2 regions of the Pseudoalteromonas sp. SCSIO 43201 genome follow, and region 1 is predicted to be linked to the other one. Evidence: predicted binding sites of a transcription regulator. Region 1 holds the regulator's gene; the other holds the start of a gene.

Region 1 (16,257 bases):
GCCAAATTCTTTGCTTCGCTCGCTCAAGCCCAGGTGAATATTGTTGCCATCGCGCAGGACTCAACAGAAAGTTCAATTTCGGCGGTGGTTGATGGTGAGCTTTGCCAAGATGCAGTAAAGGTGTGTCACGAAAACTTCTTCACGCACGTACCTTCCATTGATGTTTTCTTGATTGGCTGTGGTTTAGTGGGTCAAGAATTAATGAAGCAATTTCATAAACAGCAAGCATGGCTCGAAAAGCGTAATATTCGCTTGAATCTCTATGGTATTGCCAACTCGAGTAAATGTTATTTAGACCCTGAAGGTGTGCCATTTGATAACTGGGAATTGGCACTTGAAAAAGCTGAATCGGGTTTTGATTTACAACACGTTAGCCAGTTTGTTAAGCAAAACCATTTAATAAACCCTGTGATTGTCGATTGTAGTGCTGCCCAATTTGTCGCAGACAACTATTTAAACTTTCTAAATGCTGGGTTTCATGTCGTTGCGGCTAACAAAAAAGCAAATACAGGCAGTTATGAGTATTATCAGTCGCTGCAACAAGCTGCACAAGCTAAGCGCCGTCACTTTTTATATGAAACTAACGTTGGAGCAGGTCTACCTGTACTAGACAACCTTAAATTGCTGTTTGGCGCAGGAGATGAACTGCTGTCATTCAGTGGTATTTTGTCTGGCTCGCTGTCATATATTTTCGGCGTATTATCAGATGGTTTATCGCTATCGGAAGCAACAGAGAAAGCCAAACAAAATGGCTTTACAGAGCCTGATCCACGCGATGATTTATCTGGAACGGATGTCGCGCGTAAGCTGCTCATCATTGCCCGCGAATCGGGATTGCCATTGGAACTGGACGATATTGAAGTTGAGTCAGTGTTGCCTGAAGGGTTTGCAGAGGGTGCCAGTGTTGATGAATTTATGGCGCAATTACCTCAATTAGATGACGCATTTTCAGCCCGTATAACAGCGGCAAAAGCACAAGACCAAGTGCTACGCTATGTTGGTTCAATTGTTGATGGCAAATGCCGCGTTGGTATTGAAGCCGTAGATAAGGAGCACGCTTTGTATGATATTCGTGATGGTGAAAACGCACTCGCAATCTTAAGCCAGTACTATCAGCCAAAACCTTTTGTGATCAGAGGGTATGGCGCCGGTGCGGAAGTGACCTCTGCTGGCGTGTTTACAGATATTCTAAAAACGCTGTCGAGGTAGGGGTAATGATGAAAACATTTTATGCACCTGCATCTATCGGAAATTTTTGTGTTGGCTTTGACGCACTGGGCGCCGCACTTGAACCCATTGATGGCAGTTTACTGGGTGATCAGGTCAGTGTTGAAGCTGCAGAGTATGATACGTTCAATTGTATTGGCCCATATGCTGAAAAGCTCTCAGCCGATCCCAAGGACAATTTGGCGTTTCAGTGTTTACTGCACTTCAAGCAGCATGTAGCACCAAACATGCCAGCGGTTGCCATGACTTTATATAAAGGTCTTCCTGTTGGTTCTGGGTTAGGTTCAAGCGCATGCTCTGTAGTTGCTGCTTTTGCTGCACTTAATGATTTTGCCGATACGCAATTAAGCCAAGAGGCGCTTATTGAACTGATGGCCGACTTTGAAGCTAAGGTCAGTGGCGGTCGTCACTACGACAACATCACGCCATGCTACCTTGGTGGACTGCAACTGACTGCGGACTGCATTCCGAGCAAAGCAATCAGTGTTGCGTATGATGAAAACTGGTTTTATGTCATTGCTTATCCAGGCTTTGCACTAAACACAGCAAAAGCAAGACAAGCACTACCGCAGCAGTTTTCATTGCATGATACGGTGGAATTTGCCCAGCGACTATCTGGTTTTTGTTTACTGATGCAGTCAGGGCAATTTGATAACGCACTGTCGATGATGAAAGACAGTATTGCCGAGGAAGCGAGAGCGCCACTCATTGCCGGGTTTAGCGAAGCGAAAAAGGCGCTACCAGCCCTAGGAGCCGAGCTGGTGAGTATTTCCGGAGCAGGACCTACATTATTTGCAATTTGTAAGTCTGAGCAACAGGCAAATGCCGTACAGCAATGGTTGCAGCAACACTATATTAATGATGCAGGGTTTAGCCATATTTGCCGACTAGATACGCAAGGTACAAGAGAATTAAAGGATCAGAAATAATGAAGTTAGTAAATTTAAAGGACGAGCAGCAGGTCGTCTCATTCGTCGAAGCGGTCAAAATTGGCCTAGGTCGCAATCAGGGTGTTTTCTTTCCACCATCTTTTGAGCGTATTGCGGATATTGACGCATTACTTGCACTACCTTTTGCTGAGCGCAGTGCCAGAGTACTTCACCACCTTATCGGTGATGAATTACCACAAGACACACTAGATGACATGGTAAAGCGCGCATTTAACTTTCCAGCTAAGCTTGTGGAGGTTGCTGACAACCAGTATTGCTTAGAGTTATTTCATGGTCCAACGTTAGCGTTTAAAGACTTTGGCGGTCGCTTTATGGCTGAATGTATCAGCATGTTTAATCAAGGTGAACGTGTAACTATCCTCACAGCGACAAGTGGTGATACAGGTGCTGCCGTTGCCCATGCCTTTTACGAAAAAGAAAACGTTGATGTAGTGATCCTGTATCCCCATGGCAAAATTTCACTTGCTCAACAAAAGCTGTTTACAACACTTGGGAAAAACATTCATTGCTATGCTGTAGATGGTAGCTTTGATGACTGCCAAGCGATGGTGAAGTCTGCATTTCTTGATGACGAGGTGAAGCAAAAACTTGGTCTTAATTCGGCAAACTCAATCAACATCAGCCGTTTAGTGGCGCAAGTGTGTTATTACTTTGAAGCACTAGCACAATTACCTAAGTCGCAGCGTGATAAAGTGCATGTTTCAGTGCCAAGTGGTAACTTTGGTAATGTTTGCGCAGCGATGATAGCGGCAGCAATAGGATTACCGATCGCTAAGCTAAGTGCGACGACAAACCAGAATGATACTGTGCCTCGTTATGTTACATCAGGTGAGTGGCAGCCAAACGATACGTTGGAGTCACTCTCTAATGCGATGGACGTGAGCAAACCTAATAACTGGCCTAGAGTTGAAATCATGTTGGAAAGAGGTGATTTTAACAAACATGACTTTTATTCACGTTCAGTGTCGGAAGCGCGCACTCAAACAGTCATGCAAGAATTACATGACAAAGGCTATTTGGCTGAACCGCATACAGCGATCGCTTACGAGGGATTAGCGCTTGACTCTCAAGCGGATGAAACCGGGATTTTCCTTGCAACTGCACATCCTGCAAAATTCAAAGAGTCTGTAGAAGATGTTTTAAATCATAAGCTTGATATGCCGAAACCGTTGGCTGATGCGCTGAAAAAGACCTGTTTAGCTGAGTCACTTAGTGCCGATTATAACGCCCTGAAGACGGCGATATTGGCAAAGTTGAACTAGATCAGAACGGGGACCTAAGTGGGTAAATAGCTCACTTAGGTATGTTCAATTTCGTAACTATATTAGCTTTTCAAATGCAACTTAGGTTGTCTCATTTAAAATATTAATGTTTAAATAAAAAAATATCATCGCGATAGGGGTGTGAAATAAATTCAATCCCTGATTAAATATACCCATGCTGATTTCATAGACACACTGGCCACTTACCGGCGCTAGTTTGTCTTTAAAAATACCCTTACGTTTACCTAGGAGAAACCATGTTAGAACGTAACATGAATATTGCAGATTTTGACCCAGAATTGTCTGCAGCGATTGAAGCAGAAACTTCACGTCAAGAAGAGCACATCGAGCTTATCGCTTCTGAGAACTACTGTAGCCCACGTGTACTTGAAGCCCAGGGTTCTCAGCTAACAAACAAGTATGCTGAAGGTTACCCAGGTAAGCGTTACTATGGTGGTTGTGAGCACGTTGACGTGGTTGAGCAGCTTGCCATTGACCGTGCCAACGAGCTATTTGGTTCGACTTACGCAAACGTTCAGCCTCATGCTGGTTCACAAGCAAATGCGGCGGTATTCCAAGCGCTACTTCAGCCACATGATACAGTGCTAGGTATGAGTCTTGCTCACGGTGGTCACTTAACACACGGTTCACACGTAAACTTTTCTGGTAAAACGTACAATGCTATCCAGTACGGTCTAAACGAAGAAACTGGCGAAATTGATTACGCTCAGGTTGAAGCATTAGCACTTGAGCACAAACCAAAAATGATCATCGGCGGTTTCTCTGCGTATTCAGGTATCGTTGACTGGGCTAAGTTCCGCGAAATCGCTGACAAAGTAGGTGCTTACCTACTTGTTGATATGGCGCATGTTGCAGGTCTCGTTGCTGCTGGTATTTACCCAAGCCCAGTGCCTCATGCACATGTTGTAACAACAACAACGCACAAAACGCTAGCGGGTCCTCGTGGTGGTCTTATCATCTCTGCTTGTGATGATGAAGAGATCTACAAAAAGCTAAACTCTGCCGTATTCCCTGGTGGCCAAGGTGGTCCTCTATGTCACGTTATCGCTGCGAAAGCAGTTGCGTTCAAAGAAGCACTACAGCCAGAGTTCAAGTCTTACCAAGAGCAAGTGGTTAAAAACGCACAAGCGATGGTTGCGGTACTTCAGGAACGTGGTTATAAAGTGGTTTCTGGCAAAACTGAAAACCACCTGTTCCTACTTGACCTGATTGACAAAGACATCACAGGTAAAGATGCAGATGCTGCGCTTGGCCGTGCAAACATCACAGTAAATAAAAACTCTGTACCAAACGACCCTCGTTCACCGTTTGTTACTTCAGGTCTTCGTATCGGTTCTCCTGCGATCACTCGTCGTGGCTTTAAAGAAGCTGAATCGAAAGAGCTTGCTGGCTGGATCTGTGATGTACTAGACAACATCAATGATGAGTCTGTACAAGCACAAGTGAAAGAAAAAGTAAAAGCAATTTGCGCTAAATTACCTGTTTACGCATAATTTCGCTCACAAAAAAGCAGTTTTTTGTTATGATTAAGGCCGCATTCAAGCGGCCTTTTTTGTTTTTAACTCAACGAGAGCGTCTATGCATTGTCCATTTTGTACAGCCAAAGATACCAAAGTGATAGATTCACGATTGGTTGCTTCCGGCCATCAAGTCCGTCGTCGCCGTGAGTGTATTTTATGCCACGAACGCTTTACTACTTTTGAAGGCGCGGAACTTCTGATGCCAAGAGTAATAAAACAAGATGGCACCAGAGAGCCGTTCAACGAAGACAAACTGCTTAATGGCATGCACCGAGCGCTGGAAAAGCGCCCTGTTAGTACAGAACAAATAGAAGAAGTAGTACATCAGATTAAATCTCAAATTCGTGGTACAGGCGAGCGTGAAGTTCCAAGTGACATGATTGGTGAATGTATTATGGAAGCCCTCAAAAAACTTGATAAAGTGGCTTACGTGCGATTTGCCTCAGTGTATCGCTCGTTTGAGGATATTCGTGAGTTTGGTGAAGAGATTGCGAGGTTGGGGGATTGAGCCAGTTCAAATCACAAGATCATGAATATATGAGCCGAGCTATCACGCTCGCAAAGCGCGGTAAATACACCACAACCCCAAACCCCAACGTAGGTTGTGTGATCGTAAAAGACGGTGAAATCGTTGGTGAAGGCGCGCATTTAAAAGCAGGTGAAGGCCATGCTGAAGTACATGCGCTTAAGCAAGCTGGAGCTAAAGCTGCTGGTGCCACGGCTTATGTAACACTCGAACCTTGTAGTCATTACGGTAGAACGCCACCGTGTGCAAAAGGTCTGATTGACGCAGGTATCAGTAAAGTGGTTGCAGCTATGGTTGACCCTAACCCGCAAGTTGCAGGGCGTGGATTGGCAATGCTAGAAGCTGCGGGTATTGAAACGGCCTTTGGTTTGCTAGAACCACAAGCTAGAGCGCTAAATAATGGCTTTTTGAAACGAATGGAACAGGGATTGCCGTTCGTAACCTGTAAGCTTGCAGCCTCTATTGACGGCAAAACAGCATTAAATAATGGTCAAAGCAAGTGGATCACCTCTGACGCAGCACGCTTGGATGTGCAGCATCATCGCGCGCAAAGTTGTGTTGTCCTGAGCGGAGCCGATACTGTAATTGTCGATAATGCAAGGCTGAATGTGCGTGAGGCGCTGTTAGAAGACTGCGATTACCCGCAATCAGAGTTACGTCAACCTGTACGCGCAATCATTGATTCTCAAAATCGACTGACTCCTGACCTTGCACTATTTAGCATTACATCTCCTGTGATTATTTTTCGCCGTACTATTGATAATTCAAAAGATTGGCCTTATTTCGTAGAACAAGTAGTCGTACCTGAAATTAATGGCAAACTCGACCTACGAGCGGTGCTTAGCACATTGGCTGAAAAACAACATAATTATGTGTGGTTAGAAGCCGGAGCAACCCTTGCCGGAGTGATGCACGAGCAGGGGCTGATTGATGAGTATATTGTCTATTTAGCACCAAAAATCATTGGCTCAGGGAGCGGGTTGTTTAATACCGTGCCGTTACAGTCGATGGCGCAAATACCTGAATTGGTATTTGACGATGTGAGGCCAGTGGGGCCTGACCTTAAAATTACTGCGACTAAAGAGAAGTAACATGTTTACAGGCATTATCGAAGCGACAGGGACACTAACTCAATTGCAGCCAAAGGGTGGTGATTTAGTTGTCCGAGTGAGCTCATCGTCACTTGATATGAGTGATGTAAACTTAGGGGACAGTATTGCAACCAATGGTGTTTGCCTTACTGTAACTGAGAAGTTTCAAGATGGATTTAAAGCTGATGTTTCTAATGAAACCTTAAGTTTGACGCGCTTTGCCGAATATAAAAAAGGGCAAACGGTCAATCTTGAAAAGGCGTTACAACCGGCATCGCGTTTGGGCGGCCATTTAGTGTCCGGCCATGTTGATGGGATAGCTAAAGTGGTAGAGATAACCCCGAATGCTAGAGCGACCGACTATTGGTTATCTGCCCCCGCATCACTAATGAAATATATACCTTATAAAGGTTCTGTTGCCATTGATGGTATTAGCTTGACCGTTAACGCAGTTGAACAAAATCGATTTAAATTAACGATTGTGCCGCATACGGCGCAAGAAACTACGATTGCAGGGTTTCAAGTTGGCTCAGAATTAAATCTTGAAGTCGATCAAATCGCCCGCTACCTCGAAAGACTAATTCAGGGGGAGCCAAGCGCTGCCAGCGAGACCACTCTCACAACAAGTCTATTGGCGAAAGCTGGCTTTATAAAGTAGCCACAGACAAAGTAAAAATGGGAAAACTATGAGTTTGAATAGTGCTGAGGAAATCATCGCCGATATTAAAGCCGGTAAAATGGTTATTTTGATGGATGATGAAGACCGAGAAAATGAAGGTGATCTGATCGTTGCAGCAGAGCACATTACACCAGATGCAATTAATTTCATGGCAACGTATGGTCGTGGGCTAATCTGTTTGACCATGACGCAAGAGCGTTGTGAGCAGCTTAACTTACCATTGATGGTGAAAACTAACGGTGCTCAGTTTTCTACCAACTTTACTTTGTCTATTGAGGCTGCGAAGGGCGTAACAACAGGTATTTCCGCTGCTGATCGTGCTCGTACCGTGCAAGCTGCGGTCGCTAAAGGTGCAGTACCTGAGGATATTGTACAGCCAGGTCATATCTTCCCAATTATGGCGCAGCCGGGCGGCGTTTTAACGCGCGCAGGTCATACTGAAGCTGGATGTGATTTAGCGCGTTTGGCAGGACTGGAGCCTGCCTCTGTGATTGTTGAAATTCTAAATCCAGATGGCACCATGGCACGTCGCCCACAACTAGAAGTATTCGCCAAAGAGCACGATATAAAAATCGGTACCATTGCAGACTTAATTGAATATCGTAACTTAAATGAAACTACCATTGAAAAAGTGGCGGAATGTCGATTACCTACTGAATTTGGTGAGTTTAATTTAGTAACTTACAAAGATACTATTGATAATCAACTTCATTATGCAATGGTCAAAGGTGACATTAAAACGGAAGATGCAAACTTGGTACGTGTGCATCTACAAAGCACGTTTAACGATATTCTCCATTCTGATCGCAGCGCGGATAGAAGTTGGACGCTGCAAAGCGCTATGAAGCATATCGCTGAAAATGATGGGGTTTTAGTGATCCTTGGTAAACAAGAGCGCAGCGAAGATATGGAAGCCTTGGTGAAAGCTTTTGCCGCAGAAGATGCTGGAGAGCAAGTTAATTATCGTAAATTCCAAGGCACATCACGTACCGTTGGTATTGGCTCTCAAATCTTGGCTGATTTAGGTATTCAGAAGATGCGCCTAATGAGTCTTCCGAAAAAGTACCATGCTCTGTCAGGCTTCCATTTAGAAGTCGTTGAATACGTCGAACCAAATTAATTTCAAAAAGCCAAATTGATTGTAATCGCCTATAGTCAGATAGTAGGCGATTACCATATTACTGTGCTATCATGCGCCTCAATTTGGCAATTGCTCATACAGATTAGGAACATCTAATGAAAGTAATCGAAGGTAATAAGTACGCTCCTGGCAAAAAATTTGCCATTGTCATTTCACGTTTTAATGATTTCATTGGTAGCAGCCTACTTGAGGGTGCGGTAGATGAGTTAAAGCGTACTGGTGGTGTTAGTGATGAGGACATCACGGTAGTGTATGTACCGGGAGCGGTTGAACTACCACTAGCAGCAAAGCGCATAGCAATGAAAAAAGAGCATGATGCAATCATTGCCTTAGGTGTGATCATCCGTGGTGGTACGCCACACTTCGATTTAGTGGCGAATGAGTCAAACAAAGGTTTGGCTTGTGTTTCATTAGATTATGATATTCCAGTTGCTTTTGGGGTGTTAACTACTGAGAGCATTGAGCAAGCTATAGAGCGCGCGGGCACTAAAATGGGTAACAAAGGCGGTGAAGCTGCCCTTGGTGCACTAGAAATGGTGAACGTGCTAGAGCAAATTTAAGAGGAATCTCAGTGAAACCAGCAGCTAGACGCAAAGCACGTGTACTTGCTTTACAAGCTATTTATTCTTGGCAGTTAAGTGGTAACCCAATTGCCGACATCGAACAGCAGATGTTGATCGAAAATGACGTATCTAAAGTGGATGTTGAGTACTTTAAAGACTTGGCTCGTGGCGTAGTGGTTAATCAAAAGCAGCTTGATGAAGCTGTCAAACCACATTTAGCACGTCCACTTGAAGAATTAGATATGGTTGAGTTGGCTGTGCTACGTGTTAGTGCTTATGAACTTAAGTTCCGTGAAGATGTACCATATAAAGTGGCGATCAATGAAGGCATAGAGTTGGCAAAAATGTTTGGCGCAGAAGAGAGCCACAAGTTTGTCAATGGTGTGCTGGACAAAGCGGTTAAGTTTATTCGTAAATAAGTTTTACGATAGGAATAGCCGGCTTAGGCCGGCTTTTTTGTGTATGAAAGAATTTGAGCTAATCAATCGTTATTTTAAGGGACGTGGTATTATTCGTCGAGATGTGGAACTTGGCATTGGAGACGACTGTGCACTGGTATCTGTACCTACTGGTCACCAACTAGCAGTGACTACTGATACGCTGGTTTCTGGCGTTCATTTCTTTGAAGACATTCCTCCAAGAGCATTAGGACATCGGGTCATTGCAGTGAATCTTAGTGATTTGGCAGCAATGGGAGCGGAACCAACCTGGATCTCTTTGGGGCTGACATTACCGACAGCTGATATGGAGTGGCTAGAAGCTTTTACAGAAGGCATGCATGAAATTGCAGAGTACTACAATGTACAAGTAATTGGTGGCGACACGACACAAGGGCCGCTGACTATTACTGTGTGTGCAAAAGGGATAGTGCCAAATGGTAAAGCCTTAAAACGCTCGAGCGCGCGTGTTGGTGATTGGATATATGTCACCGGATCGTTGGGCGATGCGGGTTTAGCGATCGAAGCTCGCAAACAGGAGTTGATGCTGGATCCTCTGCATTATAAAGCAGCACTTGATAAGTTTCATTATCCAGCCCCACGTGTGGCCGCAGGACAAGTGTTGCGTGGTTTGGCGACATCAGCAATAGATATTTCCGACGGCTTATTGGCTGATTTACAGCATATTTTAAAGGCCTCATTAGTCGGTGCCAAAATTCACGTTGATAAAGTCCCAATGTCGAATGCTTTACGTGCTAGTCTAGATGAAGCTGCTCGACTGCGGTTAGCGCTCAGTTTTGGAGATGATTATGAGTTATTATTTACCGTTAATGATAACAATAAAAATGCAGTTGAAACTCGGCTAAAACAATATGGTGTTGAACCTGTTTGTATTGGCCAAATTACGGCGCATAATGGTGAAGTTCAATTGGTTAATAAAGGTCAACCTTATCAATTAAGTGGCCAAGGTTTTGAGCACTTTAGCTAGGAGTAGGTTTGGCTAAGCAGTACAAATTTAATTTAAAGAAGCCACACCAATTTTTGGCGTTAGGCTTTGGGTTAGGGCTGGCAAAAAAAGCGCCCGGCACGGTAGGGACTTTTGCCGCATTACCATTTATTTTGCTCACCCAAAGTGCACCTGTTTGGTTGCAGTGCTTGGTGGCAATAGTGATGACTTTGCTTGGTATTTGGCTATGTGGAAAAACTGCAACCGATGTTAATGTACATGATCATCCCGCAATCGTTTGGGATGAAGTCGCAGGCTTCTATATCACAATGATTGGTGCGGCGATAAGCTGGCAATCTTTAGTTGTTGGTTTTATATTGTTCCGCTTTTTCGATATTTTTAAGCCCGGACCAATAAGATGGCTAGATAAACGCTTACATGGTGGGTCTGGAATTATGTTAGATGATGTATTAGCTGGTGTTTTTTCATTGATTTGCGTGCAAGCTTTGTTTAAAACTGGCATCTTAGTCTAATAATACTGATGTGATGGAATAAAGATGACAAGGCTATTGTTTTTCATTTTCACTTTGCTGTTACCGTTTATGACTCATGCGGCAATTGATGATTACGTCGTTAAACAGTGGAATATCCAAAGTGGATTGCCATCACAGAGTGTCAAAAGTGTGGTTCAGGATGATCAAGGTTATATCTGGCTTGGTACACAATTTGGCTTGAGTCGCTTTGACGGTCACCAATTTCAAAATTTTAACACCCAAAATGCTGACTTTTTAAATAGTAATGCCATCAATAAGCTCATCGTTGATCGTTTTGGTATGCTTTGGGTTGGCACCCGCCGTGGCTTACTTCGACTTAATCCAAAAACGTTGGAAGCCAGACGCTTTGACCTACAAGGCCCAGTAAGAGATATATTACAAGATAAAGATGGTGGTATTTGGATTGCAGCAAATGGGTTGTACTATGTATCCGCCAAAAAGCTTACGCTTGCAGCAAATCATATCGAGCAAAGTACATTAGATGTAACTCAGATCAATCAGATCGTTGGCTCAGTTACCAAAATGGCATTAGTTCCTGATGGCATTTGGTTAGTGAACGAACGTCACTTACTAAAAATCAGTGAATCTAGTAATCGAAACGGCGATGGCGTAAGGCTTGAACTGGCCAGTAAGGTCTCTATGCCAGAGCAACTGGCTCAAACGATTATCCACGATTTAGCTTGGGTCGATGGAAAGCTCTATTTAGCCTCAGAGTTGGGAGCTTACTTTCTTGATTTTGATGAAGTACTTCGGCGCTATCAAGAAGTAGGAAACAATGCGGTCTATAAGTTTCTTAATGATAAGGAAGGTGGGCTGTGGGTTTCTACTTATGGGCGTTTATTGTACCGCCAAAATAATGGTGTGTGGCAGGCTGTAGAACCCATTCAGTTAGATCAAAGTATTTGGTTTGCCGACATCTTTTTGGACAAAGATAATAATATCTGGCTTGCTAGTCTAAATGAAGGGTTATGGCTTGCCCATGCGGGGAAAGTTGAGCGTCATCATATAGGCTTAAAAACTAACCAAGCTATTTCCGCCATTACTCAAGGGCCTAACGGAAAATTATGGGTGGCTAGCCGTGAGGGGTTGGGAATTATCAGTTTAAAGGATAGCTATCAACCGGTATTAACCAGTGCCCAATTAAACCGCTCGGTGATTCATGACTTAGAATTTATTGGCGACAGGTTAATTTTGGGCACCGATCGCGGTGCGCTACTATACGAAAATGGTACTTTGCAAAAAATTAATGAGCGAGAGCTGAGACAGAATCCTGTTTTTTCGCTCAGCCCTTCAAACCGAGGTGGCATGTGGTTTGGTACGGGGCGAGGATTGTATAGACTCGATTATAAAGGTATTACACCCTTTGCGTACAATGCCTTCTTAGGCAGCCAATTTGTGACTTTTGTTGAAGATTTTCCAAGGTATGGCTTTCTTGGTACTAACAAAGGGGCTTACAGGTACAATGACAAGGGCATTGAAAAAATAGGCTCACAAACGTCTCTCGATTCAGCTTATGTCACGAGTATTTTGCACCTAGACACTGTGACGACGTTAGTTGGCTCACTAAATGATGGCCTATTTTATCGAACATCGGCTGGAGATTGGTATCAATTAGATGCCTCCAATGGCCTGCCATACGGCTCCATTTTTTCGTTACATTTTGACAAACTCAATAAATTAATTTGGGTAAGTACGATGAAAGGTGTTTACAGGATGCCTGTGGCACAGTTTTCTCATGTGATAGAGAGTTTGCAAGTTGAGCAAGTGATAAGTCCGTTTGACAAGCAGCTTGATGGTAGGCCGAGTCAGTGCTGCTCTGGGCTTGGGCATGATGCGGTTGTGGAAACTGAATCTGCGATTTTTTATCCAAGTTTGCAAGGGGTGGTAGAGATCCCTAAAAATGTACAGCTATTCGGAGGGGGAGGATTACAGCCTCGTTTGGAATCGCTCACAACCCACGATAGAGTGTTTAGTGCTGATTCATTGAATCAGGTTATTTCACTCGATACGTCAGAAAGAGATTTGACGATTAACTATACGGCTATTGATTTCTATGCACCGCAAAGCATCGAGTTTAGATATATGCTTGAAGGGCATGATAATCAGTGGCGTGATGCGCAGTCTCGTCGAGAAGCAATTTATACTAATTTACCACCAGGAAACTTTACGTTTATTTTAGAAGCGAAACGTCAAGGGCAAGACTGGGAGCAAGCAAAAACACTGGCGTTACCGGTTACACTACCGCGTCGTTTTGATGAGACAATTTACTTTAGGCTATTTATTACATGTGCCTTTATCTTCATGTTTTATTTAATTTTCTGGGTGTTCAGAGCACAGGAAAGAAGAAAGCAGGCGGCGTTAGAAAGTCTCATCGCTGAGCGTACCACGGAGCTTAGAAAAGCGAATGAAAAACTCAATCAAGTGAATACACAGCTGAAGTTGGTGAGTCACTCTGATGAATTAACAGGGCTGCGAAGCCGCCGCTTCTTGTTTGATCAGCTACCAAAAGATGTAGAGCATTATCAACGTAATGCTCAGTCACTACAGGCGCAGAATAAAAGCCTAGTGTTGATGATAATGAACATTGATGACTTCAGTAAAATCAATGACTCCTACGGCCCAATTGGTGGTGATAGTTGCTTGCAGCAGTTGGCCACGTTACTTAATACTCGGACTCAAGGATCTGATTATGTTGTACGTTGGAGTGGAGATGAATTTTTATTGCTGCTGCGAGACTTCAGCAGGGATTATATTGAAGAGTATGTGAGTGACTTGTGTAAAGCAATTGCTGAGACAGAATATCGCTTACCTAACGGTAAAACCACTAATCTGACCGTGTCTATGGGGTGGTCGTACTATCCATTGCCGTTACTCGGCGGCAAAGTGATTGGTTGGGAATCATCGGTGAATCTGGCCGATATTGCCTTACATCAGGTTAAACAGCGTGGTGGTGATGGCGCTGCAACAATTATTTTTGATGAACAGCTTGATGCGTTCGAGTTTGAGCAAAGTGCAAATATCGAGTCACAATTACAGTTATTGCAAAGCAATGGACTGGCTGAAGTAAATGTGTGGATGAGATAACCCTTACGTTAAGGATGATTTACGCCTTTATTACTGCTTTTCTCGCCTCAAAATAGACCAGTTAATTAAGATGATTGGTCTAATACCAATTAGCCTTAATACTTGCTCAATTTGAAGGAGTAAATCTGACGCTAACCGCGTTAAAAATTTCTTATTTAGAACCACTAAATAGCAAAATTTTTGCCTTGCCTATATGGATGTAGGTACCTTAGCGATAGCAGGACGCGGTAGCGGAGTTATCGACAAGATTTTCTCGCCTCAAAATAGACCACTTAAATAAGGTAATTGGTATAAGATCAAAAAAGGCTTCTTGATAGAAGCCTTTTTTATTATCGCGTTAAATTTGTTTACAATTGGCTATTAACGCATAAATTTGAGAAGTAACCTCCGGCTGTTTATTTAAGCCAGTCGTTAATTTGTTGGGCAATACCCTCGCTACTCAGACCAAGCTCAGCGTGGATTTCAGCTTGTGAACCATGCTTAATGAACTCGTCAGGTAAACCAAGTAATTTAATTGGCTTCAAGTGTCCTTGAGCTGCCAAATACTCACTAACGGCCGAGCCTGCACCACCAGCAATAGCGTTATCTTCAAGCGTCACAAAACGTTCGTGAGTGACCACTAACTCCTCAATTAACTCAGTATCTAATGGCTTAACAAAGCGCATATCAACCAAAGTCGCGTTAAGCTGCTCAGCAACCACTGCAGCGCTCTCAAGTAACGTTCCAAAGCTTAAAATGGCAAGCTTTTCACCTGTTCTGACTAGTTTGCCTTTACCAATTTCTAGCTCGGTCATTTCAGTTGCAATTTCAGCACTGCCTGCACTTCCTCTTGGGTATCTGACCGCTGCTGGTTGATTAAGACGGTGACCGGTATAGAGCATTTGACGGCATTCATTTAGGTCGCTTGGTGCCATGATCACCATATTTGGAATACAACGTAAAAAGCTGAGATCGTAAGCGCCTTGATGTGTTTCACCGTCAGCGCCAACAACGCCAGCGCGATCAATTGCAAATAGTACAGGTAGGTTCTGTAAAGCAACATCATGAATAAGCTGATCATACGCCCGCTGTAGGAAGCTTGAATAAATTGCCACAACTGGGTTTAAGTCTTCACATGCAAAGCCTGCTGCCAATGTAACTGCATGCTGTTCAGCAATAGCAACGTCAAAATACTGAGCTGGATATTCTTTTGAAAAACGAACCATACCTGAGCCTTCACGCATTGCAGGTGTGATTGCCATCAGTTTATTGTCCTGTGCTGCCATATCACATAGCCAATCACCAAATACCTTTGAGAAGGTCGGTGCGCTTGGTTTTGATTTAGGTAAGCTGTGCACGTTAGGGTCAAACTTAGGCACTGCATGATAACCGATAGGGTCGGCTTCTGCTGGTTTATAGCCTTTTCCTTTTTGGGTCTTAACGTGAAGTAGTTGAGGTCCTTTTAAGTTGCGCATATTGCGCAGCGTATCTACTAGGGTATCTACGTCATGCCCGTCAATTGGACCAATGTAGTTAAAACCTAACTCTTCAAAGAAGGTGCCTGGGATTATCATACCCTTCAGGTGCTCTTCCATACGACCTGCTAGCTCTTTGACCGGGGGGACGCCAGACAGCAGTTTTTTACTGCCTTCACGAATATTGGTATAAAAACTTCCAGATAGAATTTTAGCGAAATGGTTATTCAGTGCACCTACATTCTCGGAGATCGACATCTCGTTATCATTGAGAATAACGAGCATGTCAGGGTTGACATCACCTGCGTGGTTCATGGCTTCAAATGCCATTCCTGCGGTCATCGCGCCATCACCAATTACAGCGACGGTTTTACGCCCAATTCCTTCTTTTTCGGCTGCAATCGCCATACCAAGTGCAGCAGAAATAGAGGTGCTAGAGTGACCAACGCTAAAAGTATCGTATTCACTTTCTTCCCGATAAGGGAAAGGGTGTAACCCGTCTTTTTGACGAATAGTGTGCATCCTCTCTCTTCTACCTGTCAGTAGTTTATGAGGATATGCTTGATGACCTACATCCCACACCAATCTATCATTTGGTGTGTTATATACATAATGCAAGGCCACGGTAAGCTCTACAGTGCCTAGGCCAGACGCAAAATGACCGCTACTTTGAGAGACTGAGTTCAGCAAATATTCGCGAAGCTCATCACTAAAGGCGGTTAACTTGTGCTGGGGTAATTGACGAAGCTGACTTGGCTCGTCAATTAACGCGAGTAAAGGATACTTGCTACTATCAAGTTTC
Region 2 (16,257 bases), 940 kb from region 1:
CTACAAGTTTTTTTACAAACTGTGGGCCAAAATAGGTAAACATTTCTTTACCCACTTTCAATCGGCATTCGTCAGGTGAAAGTTGAGAAACAAATGATAATGCAGCGTCTTCATTATTATAATCAAGCGCAATCAAAACCTTTTTAAAATCTTGTGTCGACATAGTTACCCTATTTGGCCAAATCAAAAATTTAATAACCGTCTAATCCACGGCTTGGAGCAAGAGACTCCCAGTGTTTACATGAGGGACATAACCAATACATCGTATGGCTTGTAAACCCACAATGACCACATTGATAATTTGGTTTAGTCGCAATATAAGACTTAACCAGTTTATCAATTTCTTGCAATACGTGATCAATTTTAGCATCTTTACCACTTAAAAGTTGTAGCAAATAACTAAAGCCTCTAATTGATGGTTCACGCTTTAAACTATCAGTTAGAAACTCTACGGCCTCTGAGATTTTCCCTTGTCTTACCATACCTTGGCAAAACTTTATTCTAATCAATACCCCACCTTTCTCTAATAACTCAGATATCAACTCAAAGAACTGTTCGTGAATGTTTAATTTAACATAACAAGATTCAAGCTCTTCTAACACTAGAGGAGCCATAAATACAAACTGACTTACAAGTTTACGCCAATAATATATACACTTAACATAGTCATCGTGTTTATACGCATCTTTTCCCATTTCATAAAGAGGTCTAACCGTTTCATGGGCTAGAGAGGTCGCCTTTTCAAATAAGCTTGGATTATTTTCGAGAACGGCAGCTTCACAGTAAAAATTTGCAATCGTTGCACAATGGGAATTTTTTTTGAATAACTCAGAATGCGCCTCATACATATGCATTCCTTTACGCCAGTCTCTAGTTTGAGAGTAGAGGTTTAAAATCGGATCAAGCGCCTCTTTAAAACCCAATTTTACTAGAATAACTAAGTGCTCCTCGGCACTATCTAATAAACCTGCCAATATGTAATCTTGAGCAAGTTCTAAACGGCATGATTTAACAACTTCTTCATCAAGATTTGGCTGTTTAAGTAACAGTTCATGAATTTTGATTGCTCTATCTAGCTCTCCTCGCTTCCTAAATAAAGATGCAAGGGTAAGATAATGATCTACTGAATCTGCAGAGACTTCTAAAAGTTTGGTAAGATGTTCAAGACCTTGATCTTCCTCTCTATCTAATAGGAACTTCAGGCCTTTACTATATTCTGAGGTGATCTGCCTGCTTTGTTCTAGTGCTTGATTTTTAGCACTATTTTTACCCATAACATAACCGTATGCAGCGGCCACAGGTAGTAATAAAAACAGCAGCTCGATCATGACTAGCGTTCGGTTGCTTGGCTAAGCTTACTATTACTTTTTTTTAGGCGATGGTTCTGCCATTTAAGCTTAGATAAAACCGGTGCGGTTACCAATAAGCCAATCATTATTCCAAACGCTAAACAAATGCTCATTAAGGTTGCGAGTGGTAACTCTGCACTTGCAATTACAAAATTGACACCAACTACTTGTGGATTTTGTGTTCCAACTAAAAATGCAATCAGTATGGCAACAACAGCTAATCCCTTTTTCAATACTGCAACCAAGTTTTGCTCCGTTAGACTTAATTATTTAAGCTTTCGTTTACTCTATCGCGCAGTTCTTTGCCTGGCTTAAAGTGCGGGACATATTTACCGTCTAATTCAACTGTTTCGCCAGTCTTAGGATTACGACCAGTACGAGGTGAACGGAAATGAAGCGAGAAACTACCAAAACCGCGGATCTCTATGCGTTCCGAGTCTGATAATGAGCCAGCCATTTGTTCAAGGATTTCTTTTACCGCATTTTCTACATCTTTAACAGGAACATGAGCGTGCTGCAGTGCAAGTTGTTCTATCAATTCAGACTTTGTCATAATGTTTCCTTTAAGGGTATAAGGAAGGGCTAAGCGCCCTTCCTAGTGTAAAGACTTATTAATTAGTCTTTTTGAGCATTTTTGAAAGCTGCAGCCATTGCGTTTTCGAACGCAGGCTCTTCTTTCTTAAGCTTCTCTAGAGCTTCTTTTTCTTCAGCTTCGAAGATAGCTTTAACTGATAGGCTGATAGTACGATTCTTACGATCAACACCTACAAATTTAGCTTCGATTTCGTCACCTTCAGAAACAGCAGCAGTTGCGTCTTCAACACGCTCCTGTGCGATGTCAGCAACACGGATGTAACCTTCAACGCCTTCACCTAGCTCTACAGTTGCGCCTTTAGCGTCAACTTCAGTCACTTTACCTTTAACAATAGCACCTTTTTTGTTGGCGTCTAGGTAGTTAGTGAATGGATCAGCATCGATTTGCTTAACGCCTAGAGAGATACGCTCACGCTCTGGGTCAACTTGTAGAACGATAGCTGTGATTTCGTCACCTTTCTTGTACTCACGTACAGCTTCTTCGCCTGGAGTATTCCAAGAGATGTCAGATAGGTGTACAAGACCGTCAATACCACCGTCAAGACCGATGAAGATACCAAAGTCAGTGATTGACTTGATCTTACCAGAAACTTGGTCGCCTTTATTGTTAAGACGAGCAAATTCTTGCCAAGGGTTAGCTTTACACTGCTTAAGACCTAGAGAAATACGACGACGCTCTTCGTCAATTTCAAGAACCATAACTTCAACAGTATCACCTAGTGAAACTACTTTTGAAGGGTGGATGTTCTTGTTAGTCCAGTCCATTTCTGAAACGTGTACTAGACCTTCAACGCCTTCTTCGATTTCAACGAAACAGCCGTAGTCAGTTAGGTTAGTTACGCGACCAGTAAGCTTTGCACCTTCTGGGTAACGACCAGCGATAGCAGCCCATGGATCTTCGCCAAGTTGCTTAAGACCTAGAGAAACACGAGTCTTCTCTTTGTCGAACTTAAGTACTTTAACGTTGATTTCGTCACCTACGTTCACGATCTCTGAAGGGTGCTTAACACGCTTCCAAGCCATGTCAGTGATGTGTAGAAGACCGTCAACACCACCTAAGTCTACGAATGCACCGTAGTCAGTAAGGTTCTTAACGATACCTTTAACTTCTTGACCTTCAACAAGGTTTTGAAGTAGTTCTTCACGCTCTTGAGAGTTTTCAGACTCGATAACAGCACGACGTGAAACAACAACGTTGTTGCGTTTTTGGTCTAGCTTGATTACTTTGAACTCTAGCTCTTTACCTTCAAGGTGAGCGGTGTCGCGAACTGGACGTACATCAACAAGTGAACCAGGTAGGAATGCACGGATTGAATCAACTTCAACTGTGAAACCGCCTTTAACTTTACCGTTGATAACACCAGTAACAGTCTCTTGCTCTTCACAAGCTTTCTCAAGACGGATCCAAGCTTCGTGACGCTTAGCTTTTTCACGAGAAAGGATAGTCTCACCGAAACCGTCTTCGATTGCATCTAGTGCTACGTCTACTTCGTCGCCTACTGCAACTTCTAGTTCACCAGCAGCATTTTTGAATTGCTCTGCAGGGATTGCACTTTCAGACTTAAGGCCAGCGTCAACAAGAACAACGTTGTTCTCGATAGCGATTACTGTACCTTTAACGATTGAGCCTTGCTCAACTTCAAAACCCTGTAGGCTTTCTTCAAATAACTGCGCAAAATTTTCTGACATACTAAATACGTCTCTATAAAGTTAAATTACCAATTAGCAACCATGCTGCATGGGGTTGTTAAATAAACACTAGCTTCCTGCCTGTGTCATTAAAAAACTACTTCGGCAAGCAACTTTTAGGAAGCTTACCTGCCACAATGGCGTCTTGGATAAAAGACATAACCTGTTCGAACACTTGCTCAGCGTTATGCTCTGTTGTGTCAACAACAATAGCATCACTGGCAGGCACTAATGGGGCAACCTTGCGATTCATATCGCGATCATCGCGAGCTTTAATGTCTTCCAACAGACCACTTAGTGTAACATCATGGCCTTTTTCATTCAACTCAACAAATCGTCTACGAGCACGTTCTTCTGCGCTTGCCGTTAAATAAATTTTGAGCTCTGCGTCAGGGAACACTACCGTTCCCATATCACGTCCATCTGCTATCAAACCTACTTCGCTTCTAAAAGCACGTTGACGACGCAGTAAAGCTTCTCTCACGCGAGGAAGTGCCGCAATTTTTGATGCTGCCGCACCAACTTCTTCATTGCGAATGGTGTTTGTGACGTCTTCACCTTCAAGTACAATTTTGCTTTTTTTAGTTTCTTTATCTATTGAAAATTGTACATCCAAATTGGCAGCGAGTGGGACTAACCCCTCTTCGTTGTCTGTAGCAATTTGGTGGTGTAGTGCAGCCAAAGAAAGTACGCGATAAATCGCACCACTGTCCAACACTTCCCAATTTAATGTTTCAGCTAACAAGCGACAAACAGTTCCTTTGCCTGAACCACTTGGGCCGTCTACGGTGATAACTGGCATAGCTGCCTGCATTTAGACCTCCTAAAAATGCTCACCTGAATTTGACGGCGCACAGTATACGTCAATTTGCTGAATATATCCTTATTTACCTGTCATTTTTTGTTATATGTCAAATTATTAGTGCCATTAAATACCGTAAGACATAAGCTTTTGGCATAAAACCAACCATCAAATTTATACAAATAATTGTTAGAACAAGTTACTTTTTAGCTGAGGTAAACTGAAAGTTGATGCCGAAGAGACTCGGCATCAAGGTAGATCTCAGTACTGGCTAATACTTTCTAGTACTGAAAAATAAGTGGGAAAAGTCTTGGCTGTACATTTAGGGTCGTTAATAGTGATAGATTGCCCTCCTACCGCAACCATAGAGAAACACATCGCGATACGATGATCGTTATATGTGTCCACATCTGTAAAGTTAAAATTAACAGGAGGAGTCACTTCGATATAATCATGCCCTTCAACTACGTGCGCACCAACCTTTTTTAGTTCAGTCGCCATTGCAGCCAACCTATCAGTTTCTTTGACACGCCAGTTGTAAATATTTCGAATCGCCGTTTTACCACTGGCAAATAACGCTACCGTTGCAAGTGTCATTGCCGCATCAGGGATTGCATTGGCATCAATGTCTACACCATTTAACTGGCCTTTACGAACCACAATACGTTCATCATACCACTCGATATGCGCACCAACCTGTTCCATCACTTTGGCAAAACCAATGTCCCCTTGCACACTTTGTTTACCCACTCCATTGATCTCAATTTCCCCCCCTGCAATGGCTGCTGCAGCAATAAAATAGGACGCCGACGACGCATCTCCTTCAACCATGAGTGTACCTGGAGACCGATACTGCTGACCGGCCTTCACAACAAAGTACTGATAATCGTGGTTTTCTACATGAACCCCAAAGTGAGCCATCACGCCAATGGTAATATCAATATAAGGCTTAGATACAAGTTCACCTTTAATCCTGATCTTAGTATCGCCACTGAAAAGTGGCGCTGCCATCAGCAGTGCTGTTAGAAATTGACTTGAAATACTGCCATCAATTTCAACTTCACCACCGCTAAGTTGCTTACCGACAATCTTTAGCGGTGGATAATCTTTGTTTTTGAGATATTGAATATCTGCACCAAGCGTTTGCATGGCATCAACAAGATGGCCAATTGGGCGCTCTTCCATTCGCGGCTCACCAATCAGTTCATAATCACCAGATATAGCAGCAAGCACAGCAGTTAATGGCCGATACGCCGTACCAGCATTGCCTAAAAATAGAGGGGCAGTAGGCGTAGAAAAGTTGCCACCGTTACCCTTTACTATCGCGACAGTGTTGTTTTCTTCAAGCGTTACAGCAACACCAAGTTGAGATAACGCCCCTAGCATATGGCGAATATCATCACTATCTAATAAATTTGTTACTTTTGTTGTGCCTTCGCACAAAGCTGCTAGCAACAAAATACGGTTTGATAGGCTTTTTGAACCAGGTAACGTGACACTGCCACTAACTTTGGTTATAGGCTTAAGCGTTAACTGTTCCATCAACCATTCTCCTTGGCAAACTTGTCCATAAATGCAACTAAGGCTTTAATCCCTTCAATTGGCATTGCATTATAAATACTTGCACGCATGCCACCTACAAAACGATGGCCCTCTAGCGCTATTAAGCCGTTTTGCTCAGCTTCAGCTAAAAATTTGTCGTTGAGACTTTCATCATTTAGCCAAAATGGTACATTCATTAGCGAACGGCAATGTTTAGCCACTTTGTTTGAGTAGAAATCTGAGCTATCAATGTAATCGTAAAGTACAGCAGCTTTCGCTGTATTATGCGCTTCCATTGCTTTCACGCCACCGATACTTTCTAAGTGCTTGAATACTTCAAAGGCAAGATACCAAGCAAATGTAGGGGGTGTGTTGTACATACTTTGCTGTTCAGCTTCAATAGCGTAGTCAAGAATCGCAGGCCTAGGCAAGCCCTCTCGTTTTAGTAATGTTTTACGAACAATTGCAATACTTAATCCTGAAGGGCCAATGTTTTTCTGCGCACCTGCGTAAATCAAATCAAAATCATCCACATTGATTTCGCGTGAAAGGATGTTGGAGGACATATCAGCAACAATTGGTGCTGTAGGATGCTTAGGTACTTCAAATATTTCGATGCCGTCTATAGTTTCATTTGGGCAATAATGAATAAATGACGCTTCCTCCGGTAATTTCCACTTAGATACAGGCAAAATGTCAAACTGACCATTTTCGTCGGCTCGGATATTAACTGCGTGTGTTTGAGTAAACTTCGCGCCCTCTTTTGTCGCGCCGGTTGACCAAATACCATTTTCAACATACACGCCAGGCAAACCATCCACATGCAAATTCAATGGTACTGCTGAAAAGTGACCACGGCCGCCACCGTGCATAAATAACACTTCAAACTCATCAGAGATGTTCATTAAACGACGTAGGCTGGCCTCGCACTGCTTCGCCATCTCCAAATAAGGCGCAGAGCGATGGCTGACTTCCATCACTGATACGCCTAAATTTTGCCAATCTAAAAACTCTTTTTGCGCTTTTTTCATCACTTCAACAGGTAACATCGCAGGACCCGCGCAAAAATTATAAACCGTCATATTTTTCCTCATTCCTAATAAACTAGCCCATCCAAATTATCGATGAATTGTTATCATATTTTTTGAATGAACAGTGAGTTGCCCAAGCAAAAGCCGGATAGTTCGTAGCCTTAATTTATCAGGGTTCGAGCTATTGTCATAGAGGGGGAGATTGAAAAAACTGACATAAAGAAAAAAAGCGACCGAAGTCGCTTTTTATATTAAAGATAAGGTTGTGTTATTCCTCGGTGTCCGAATCAACCGCTGGGGTTGCTTCACCTTCAGCTTCAACAATTTCACCTTCTGGCAAGTCTTCTACTTCAATTTCTTCAATCCGTTGAAGACCGACCACTTTTTCTTCTTCCATCGTACGAATTAGGATAACACCTTGAGTGTTTCTTCCTACCGTCGATACTTCGTTTACACGTGTTCTTACTAGTGTGCCACGATTTGAAATCAACATGATTTCATCGTTATCATCAACTTGAACAGCGCCAACCACCGAACCATTTCTTTCAGTCACTTTGATAGACACAACACCTTGTGTCGCGCGACTCTTCGCTGGATACTCTTCAAGTGGAGTACGCTTACCGTAACCGTTTTCAGTCACGGTCAAGATTGCACCCTCTCCTTGCGGTACAATTAGCGATACAACTTTCACATCGTCTGGCATCTTGATACCACGAACACCTGTAGCGGTACGACCCATAGGACGTAAGGCTAGCAACTCTTCACCTGTTTCAGGGTCACGTTTCACTTCACCCGTTTCCGAGTCACGTTGTTTCTCATTGAAGCGGACAACTTTACCATGCTCTGTAAACAGCATGATGTCATTTTCGCCTGTGGTAATGTTAGCACCGATAAGGCTATCGCCTTCGTTCAAGTTGATGGCAATAATACCACTTGCACGCTGACGGCTGTATGCTGTCAGAGGTGTTTTCTTAACGATACCACTTGCCGTCGCCATGACGATAAACTTATCCTCTTCGTATTCGCGAACCGGTAAAATTGTCGTGATGCGTTCATCGGCTTCTAATGGTAATAAGTTGACGATTGGTTTGCCGCGCGCAGCACGAGACGCAAGTGGCAATTGGTAAACTTTTAACCAATATAAACGGCCAGCGGTTGAGAAACACAAGATTGTATCATGTGTATTTGCCACCAGTAGACGCTCGATGAAGTCTTCATCCTTCATCTTAGTTGCAGAGCGCCCTTTACCACCACGGCGCTGTGCCTCGTAATCACTAAGAGGCTGGTACTTCACGTAGCCTTCGTGAGAAAGTGTAACCACGACGTCTTCTTCGTTGATCAAATCTTCAAGGCTGATGTCATGTGCAGCCGCGGTGATCTCTGTGCGACGCTCATCACCATACGTATCTTTGATTTCAACTAGTTCATCGCGGATAACTTCCATCAAGCGTTCTGGAGAAGATAGGATGTACAGAAGTTCAGCAATGATGTCGAGTAGCTCTTTATACTCAGCTAAAATTTTCTCATGTTCAAGACCGGTTAGCTTGTGTAGCCTTAAGTCAAGAATGGCTTGCGCCTGTTGTTCAGACAAGTAATATTGACCATCGCGGATCCCTAGCTCTTCAGCTAACCAATCTGGACGTGCAACATTCTCTTCTCCAGTGCGCTCAAGCATTGCTTTCACGTTACCGAGGTCCCACCCACGCGCCGTTAATGCTGCTTTCGCCTCAGCTGGTGTTGGTGAGCGACGGATCAGCTCAATAATTGGGTCAATGTTTGCAAGTGCAATTGCTAAACCTTCAAGCGTGTGTGCTCTGTCTCTGGCCTTACGAAGATCAAATACAGTACGACGAGTTACTACTTCACGACGGTGAATAATAAACGCATCGAGCATTTCTTTGAGGTTAAAACATTTAGGCTGGTTGTTGTCTAGCGCAACCATATTGATACCAAACACGGTTTGTAACTGCGTTTGTGCATATAAGTTGTTTAGTACAACCTCACCGACTTCACCGCGCTTAATTTCAATAACAATACGCATACCGTCTTTATCTGACTCGTCGCGCAGCGCACTGATCCCTTCTACTTTTTTGTCTTTTACAAGCTCAGCGATCTTCTCTATTAATCTCGCTTTGTTTACTTGATACGGAATTTCGTGGACGATGATAGTTTCTTTGTTTGTTTTTTCATCGACTTCGATTTCCGCTTTGGCGCGGATATAAATCTTACCACGACCTGTTTTATAAGCTTGTTCGATGCCTTTTTTACCACTGATAATAGCAGCAGTTGGGAAATCTGGACCTGGTATATAGTCAATCAATTCTTCAATGGTAATGTCTGGGTTTTGGATAACAGCCAAACAGCCATTGATCACCTCAGTTAAATTATGAGGTGGAATATTGGTTGCCATACCAACTGCGATACCAGAAGAACCGTTAACCAATAGGTTGGGTATTTTTGTTGGTAAAACATCAGGTATTTGTTCTGTACCATCATAGTTTGGCACATAATCCACGGTTTCTTTTTCAAGATCTGCAAGTAACTCATGTGCAACTTTCGCCATACGAACTTCCGTATAGCGCATTGCAGCAGCAGAGTCACCATCAACAGAACCAAAGTTACCTTGTCCATCTACTAGCATATAGCGCAGAGAGAAAGGTTGAGCCATACGTACAATTGTATCGTACACAGCACTATCACCGTGCGGGTGATATTTACCGATTACATCACCAACTACACGAGCTGATTTCTTATAAGGTTTATTCCAGTCATTTTTCAATTCATTCATCGCGAATAATACACGGCGGTGAACTGGTTTTAGGCCATCACGTACATCAGGTAATGCACGGCCTACAATAACGCTCATCGCATAATCTAGATATGAATTTTTTAATTCATCTTCGATATTGACTGGCAGGATTTCATTGGCGAGATCAGACATTTGACTCCACTTTCCTTCAGTGTCCACCCCTTTTATGTCACACTATTACGTGTGTAGCGCTGTTTGCTGAATATCAAATGGCTTGTTAATTGAAATGCAAAATCAAAGCACTTATTAAAAACCGAATTGCTTCAGCGTATCAGCAAGGGTGTTGTTTATTATAAAATTCGTTAGCCATGCTATCACACTTTTTAGCGTTTTACAGGTGCTATTTTTATCAAATCCCTTTTATAATGCGCTCAATTCGACGAGGAAGTTTTTTATGACCGAACATCAAAATGTAGACCCTAATGAAATAGCAAAATTTGAAGAAATCGCCGAACGCTGGTGGGACAAAGAAGGAGAATTTAAGCCGCTTCATAATGTTAACCCCTTGCGATTAGACTTTATTAACGATAAATGTGGCGGTTTATTTGCTAAAGATGTACTAGATGTTGGCTGCGGTGGCGGAATACTAACGGAAAGTATGGCGAAGATGGGGGCACATGCAACTGGTATTGATATGGGTCAAGAGCCACTAAATGTTGCCAAACTACACGCACTAGAAGCCAATATTCAGGTGAACTACCAAAAAGTGCCAGTTGAAGATTTTGCCCAGCAGCGTGCTGGTACATTTGATGTAGTTACCTGTATGGAGATGCTTGAACACGTACCCGATCCAGAGTCTATCATCCGCGCAGTTGCAAAATTAGTGAAACCTGGTGGACATGCGTTCTTTTCTACCTTAAACAAAACCACTAAAGCTTATTTGCTAGCTATTGTTGCCGCTGAAAAGTTACTGAAGATTGTGCCAGAAGGCACTCACGAACATGACAAATTTATTCGTCCTTCTACTTTAATAAATTGGGCCGAGAGTTATGGCTTAAAAGTAAGAGCAGCAAGCGGTATTCACTACAATCCGATTGGACAGACATTCACTTTAACTAAAGACGTTTCCGTCAACTACGTACTTCATTTTGAGAAGCTAGTATGATTAACGCTGTTTTATTTGACCTAGATGGCACACTGCTCGACACGAGTGAAGACTTGGGTGCTGCGCTAAATCACGTTTTAGCAATGAATAATATGGCTGTGGTTGAAAAAGCCATTTACAGCAGTGCCATATCTGACGGGGTCGCGGCAATGCTAAAAGTGGGGTTTGGCGACACCTTGCATCAATTTGATGTTAATCAACTACGCCAATCTGTACTCGACTATTATGCGGATAACCTTGCCAAACACTCTCATTGTTTTGCAAATATTGGGGCGTTATTGGATAGCCTTCGAAAGCAAAACATAAAGGTAGGGATCATGACCAATAAACCTGAGTTTTTGACGCTACCGTTATTAAAGCAAATACCAGAACTGGCAATGATAGATATTGTGGTTTGTGGCGATACGCTTTCAGTCGCAAAACCACACCCAGAGCCGCTCTTATTGGTTGCCTCAAAATTGGGGGTTGATCCCAGTCAATGTATGTATGTAGGTGATGCAGAGCGTGACATTATTGCTGCAAAATCTGCAAAAATGAAAAGTGCTGTTGCGATGTGGGGATTCATCCCTTCTGAACAAGTTGCTAAGTCTTGGAATGCGGATCTATATCTTACTAACCCGTTGGATGCAATATCGCATATCTAGTGCTATAATTTTTTCAAAGCACAAGATATTGTGCTTTAACGATTATAGAAACGAATTTGTGTAGAAAAAAATCACTTAAACTTTTTTTTTATTTTTACTAAAAAGCACCATCTTTAAGTTGATTTTTCTTTGTGAGCAGATAAGCGGATTGTCGAAGGTGAGTGGGCACTAACATAAATAAATTATCCCAAACTTATCCACAATTCTCCTAAAGTTGTTCTCTTGCAAATTCGCACTAACCCCACTATCTTGTGATCCCTAGCCGCTATAGCACCATATATAGTGGTGGTTTGCTAAACAATTTTTAATTCGTGCGATATCTAAAGCGCGTTCCTAAGGAATACAGGCACATAACATGAACCAACAGCTATCTGTATGCAAAAGAAACGGTCGCAAAGAGCCGTTAGATCTAGACAAGATCCATCGTGTCATTACATGGGCCGCAGAAGGCCTAGATAACGTCTCAGTTTCTCAGGTTGAGTTAAAGTCACACATTCAGTTTTATGACGGTATTCGCACTGGTGATATCCACGAAACGATTATAAAGGCTGCAGCGGATCTTATTTCAAAAGAATCTCCGGACTACCAATACCTTGCAGCTCGACTTGCTATTTTTCACCTACGCAAAAAAGCATATGGATGCTTTGAGCCGCCTCACCTATATCAGCATGTGGTAAAGCTTGTTGAAGACAAACGATATGATCAACACTTGTTGACTGATTACACTGAGGCTGAGTTCAACGAATTAAACGATTATATTGACCATAATCGCGACATGAATTTCAGCTATGCGGCCGTTAAGCAGCTGGAAGGTAAGTACCTCGTACAAAACCGTGTTACAGGTGAAATCTACGAAAGCGCACAGTTTTTGTATGTGTTAGTTGCTGCAAGCTTATTCGCAAATTATCCAAAAGAAACACGCTTAGATTACATCAAGCGCTTTTATGATGCCGTCTCTACGTTCAAAATTTCACTACCAACGCCTATTATGGCTGGTGTTCGTACGCCTACACGCCAGTTTAGTTCATGCGTATTAATTGAATGTGCTGACAGCTTAGATTCAATTAACGCTACTTCATCTGCAATAGTAAAGTACGTAAGCCAACGAGCAGGTATTGGTATCAATGCAGGACGTATCCGAGCGCTAGGTAGCCCAATTAGAAATGGTGAAGCATACCACACAGGATGTATTCCATTTTATAAGCATTTTCAGACTGCAGTTAAAAGCTGTTCTCAAGGCGGTGTACGTGGTGGTGCGGCTACCCTATTCTACCCACTTTGGCATTTAGAGATTGAAAACCTACTTGTACTTAAGAACAACCGCGGTGTTGAAGAAAACCGTGTCCGTCATTTAGATTACGGTGTGCAGTTCAATAAAACCATGTACAGCCGACTGATTAAAGATGACTATATTACCCTGTTTAGTCCATCAGACGTACCTGGGCTCTACGATGCTTTCTTTGAAGATCAGCAAGAATTCGAAGCGCTTTATACAAAATACGAGCAGGATGAATCTATTCGTAAAAAGCGCATCAAAGCAATTGAGCTTTTCTCAATGTTTGCACAAGAGCGCGCAAGTACAGGTCGTATTTACCTACAGAATGTTGACCACTGTAATACTCACAGTCCGTTTGACTCTAAAGTAGCACCAATTCGTCAGTCAAACCTGTGTCTTGAAATTGCATTGCCAACAAAACCGTTGAGTCATGTTAATGACCCTGAAGGCGAAATTGCACTGTGCACGCTTTCTGCATTTAACCTAGGTGCGATCAAATCTTTAGATGAATTAGAGGAGCTTGCTGAGCTGGCAGTTCGTGCGCTTGATAACCTGTTGGATTATCAAGATTACCCAGTACCTGCTGCTTACAACGCAACTATGGGTCGTCGTACTCTAGGCATCGGCGTTATCAACTTTGCTTATTACTTAGCAAAAAATGGTGTGAAGTACTCTGATGGTAGCGCGAATGGTTTAACCCATAAAACATTTGAAGCAATTCAATATTATCTGATGAAAGCCTCGAATGAACTTGCCAAAGAGCGTGGTGCTTGTCCTAAGTTCAACGAGACAACTTACTCACAAGGTATTATGCCTACTGATACGTACAAACGAGATCTAGACAAAGTTTGCGCTGAGCCATTGCACCTTGACTGGGACGCGCTCAGAGAAAGCATCAAAAAGCATGGTATGCGTAACTCTACATTGTCTGCTTTAATGCCTTCTGAAACTTCGTCTCAGATTTCAAACGCTACCAATGGTATCGAGCCACCACGCGGTCACATCAGCGTGAAAGCAAGTAAAGATGGTATCTTGAAGCAAGTAGTACCTGAATATGAAAGACTGAAAGACAGTTACGAGTTACTGTGGGATATTCCTTCAAACGATGGCTACTTGACATTAGTAGGCATCATGCAGAAATTCATTGATCAGACCATTTCTGCAAACACGAATTATGATCCAAGTAAGTTTGAAGCGGGTAAAGTACCTATGAAGCTACTTTTAAAAGACTTACTAACTGCATACAAACTTGGTGTTAAAACCCTTTACTACCATAACACCCGTGATGGTGCGTCAGATGCTCAGGACGAACTAAAACCTGAAGTAGAAGATGATGGCTGTGAAGGCGGCGCTTGTAAGATATAACGTTTTATGCGGGTGTGCTTCACCCGCTTTTTTAGGTATTGAGTAACACATTTATGGCATATTCAACGTTTAGCAGAAATCATAACGATCAACTAAAAGAGCCGATGTTTTTCGGACAGACAGTTAACGTATCTCGCTACGACCAGCAAAAGTACCCGATTTTCGAAAAGCTCATTGAAAAGCAACTTTCTTTCTTTTGGCGCCCTGAAGAGGTTGATGTAAGTAAAGACAGACTTGATTTTCAGGCTCTTCCTGAGCATGAAAGACACATTTTCCTTAGCAATCTTAAATATCAGACGTTGTTAGACAGTGTTCAAGGTCGCTCGCCAAATGTTGCGCTGTTACCCATCGTTTCTATCCCTGAGCTAGAAACGTGGATAGAGACATGGGCTTTCAGTGAAACGATACATAGCCGCTCTTACACGCACATTATTCGTAACGTTACACAAAACCCTGAGATTATATTCGATGATATTGTTGGCAATGACAAAATCGTTGAACGTGCAGATGCGGTTACCAAGTATTATGATGAACTCATTGAAAAAGTTAGCCTGTATAACCAGTATGGTGAAGGCAAGCATGAGATAAATGGTAAAACGGTTGTCATCAATCTGTTCGAGCTTAAAAAGCTACTATACCTTTGCATCATGTCCGTTAACATCCTAGAAGCAATACGTTTTTATGTCAGCTTTGCATGTTCATTTGCTTTTGCAGAGCGTGAGTTAATGGAAGGTAATGCCAAAATCATCAAATTAATTGCGCGCGACGAAGCCCTTCACCTTTCAGGTACTCAGCATATTTTAAATATTATGCAAGAAGGTAAAGACGATCCTGAGATGTCCATTGTTGCGGCCCAATGTCGCGAAGAAGCAATCAAGATGTTTGTAGAGGCCGCTGAACAGGAAAAAGAATGGGCCGAGTACTTATTTAAAGACGGCTCTATGATCGGTCTGAATAAAGATATCTTGTGTCAATATGTCGAGTACATAACCAATATTCGTATGACCGCTGTTGGTTTACCTTCAAAGTTTGAGACCAAGTCAAACCCGATCCCTTGGATCAACGCTTGGTTAGTATCAGATAACGTACAGGTTGCACCACAAGAAGCAGAAATAAGCTCTTATCTAGTTGGTCAGATTGATTCAGAAGTAGACGCTGCTGACTTTGGCGATTTCGATTTGTAATGGTTGAAAAGCCAATATACCTCATTCAGGTTAATAATATTGAGGAGCCACTGAAATATGTGGCTTCTTCATGTTCAATATTAGAGACTTTAGAAAACGCCAATATCCAAGTGTCTTACCAATGTCGAGAAGGGTTTTGTGGCGCTTGCCGTGCAAAATTGCTAAATGGAAGCACGCAATATTCCAATGAACCATTAGCGTTTGTCCGCGAAGGCGAGATCCTGTTATGTTGCAGTAAACCGCTCAGTGACATCACAATTGAATTGCCAGAGTAATATAATTTACTGCGATTACATTAATTTTGTCACCGGTGTTCGAATGTAGTGTTCGCCATCTGTGACGCTTACCGCATTGGTCTCAAATATTACATCCCAATGCAAGCTTCGAGTCAACATATCGCTAAGCTCATCAATAAATCGCTCAGGAATATTAAATACAGAGAGTGAGTCAATAAATTCAAGCTGTGATTTGCGTGCATCAAACCACTGCTGACCTTCTAGGCAGAAAATAACAACCTTAGGAAATAGTTTTTCATACTTAGTAATTTCAGCTACTTCAAAATTGCCAATAAAAAGTGCAACCTCAACGTCATTATTATCATTAACTATCCAGACATCGGGCCAGTTTTTTCTTTCCTGTTTACTCCATTTCACCGGTTTGTTAAACGACAACGCACAGATCCCAATAAGTTTAATAGCAAAGTGTTTACAGCTCTCTTTTGACAACATGGCTGCTGTAAATGCTTCTTCATGATGACTGTGATGAAATAAATCAGCAACTTTAATTCTTGCTTTGAATACAAATGGTTTGTTCATCATGGCATGCCTAGTTATGCGCATCTACTAACTATAGTACCTATATTAATTT

The links. The regulator NrdR, encoded in region 1, represses ribonucleotide reductase genes. The targets are predictions, from matches to a motif close to AAACACNANATNTNGTGTTT.
Region 2: nrdA (class 1a ribonucleoside-diphosphate reductase subunit alpha) is a predicted target of NrdR. The motif match lies at 11,834-11,853, and genes of this name have one in related genera.

Annotation. Positions count from the first base shown of each region.
Region 1 is NZ_CP072683.1:2,908,256-2,924,512, reverse strand. Features, by position in the region: gene thrA (bifunctional aspartate kinase/homoserine dehydrogenase I) at 1-1,209, shown strand, start outside; gene thrB (homoserine kinase) at 1,218-2,156, shown strand; gene thrC (threonine synthase) at 2,156-3,439, shown strand; gene glyA (serine hydroxymethyltransferase) at 3,697-4,953, shown strand; gene nrdR (transcriptional regulator NrdR) at 5,039-5,488, shown strand; gene ribD (bifunctional diaminohydroxyphosphoribosylaminopyrimidine deaminase/5-amino-6-(5-phosphoribosylamino)uracil reductase RibD) at 5,485-6,597, shown strand; gene J8Z24_RS12635 (riboflavin synthase) at 6,599-7,255, shown strand; gene ribBA (bifunctional 3,4-dihydroxy-2-butanone-4-phosphate synthase/GTP cyclohydrolase II) at 7,284-8,396, shown strand; gene ribH (6,7-dimethyl-8-ribityllumazine synthase) at 8,513-8,977, shown strand; gene nusB (transcription antitermination factor NusB) at 8,989-9,399, shown strand; gene thiL (thiamine-phosphate kinase) at 9,443-10,405, shown strand; gene J8Z24_RS12610 (phosphatidylglycerophosphatase A family protein) at 10,414-10,896, shown strand; gene J8Z24_RS12605 (ligand-binding sensor domain-containing diguanylate cyclase) at 10,921-14,001, shown strand; gene dxs (1-deoxy-D-xylulose-5-phosphate synthase) at 14,397-16,257, opposite strand, start outside.
Region 2 is NZ_CP072683.1:1,964,617-1,980,873, forward strand. Features, by position in the region: gene pyrF (orotidine-5'-phosphate decarboxylase) at 1-163, opposite strand, end outside; gene J8Z24_RS08490 (lipopolysaccharide assembly protein LapB) at 192-1,328, opposite strand; gene J8Z24_RS08495 (lipopolysaccharide assembly protein LapA domain-containing protein) at 1,331-1,594, opposite strand; gene ihfB (integration host factor subunit beta) at 1,612-1,902, opposite strand; gene rpsA (30S ribosomal protein S1) at 1,965-3,632, opposite strand; gene cmk ((d)CMP kinase) at 3,730-4,446, opposite strand; gene aroA (3-phosphoshikimate 1-carboxyvinyltransferase) at 4,696-5,976, opposite strand; gene serC (3-phosphoserine/phosphohydroxythreonine transaminase) at 5,976-7,058, opposite strand; gene gyrA (DNA gyrase subunit A) at 7,276-9,948, opposite strand; gene ubiG (bifunctional 2-polyprenyl-6-hydroxyphenol methylase/3-demethylubiquinol 3-O-methyltransferase UbiG) at 10,211-10,921, shown strand; gene J8Z24_RS08535 (HAD family hydrolase) at 10,918-11,565, shown strand; gene nrdA (class 1a ribonucleoside-diphosphate reductase subunit alpha) at 11,921-14,206, shown strand; gene nrdB (class Ia ribonucleoside-diphosphate reductase subunit beta) at 14,260-15,390, shown strand; gene yfaE (class I ribonucleotide reductase maintenance protein YfaE) at 15,390-15,665, shown strand; gene J8Z24_RS08555 (YaeQ family protein) at 15,681-16,208, opposite strand.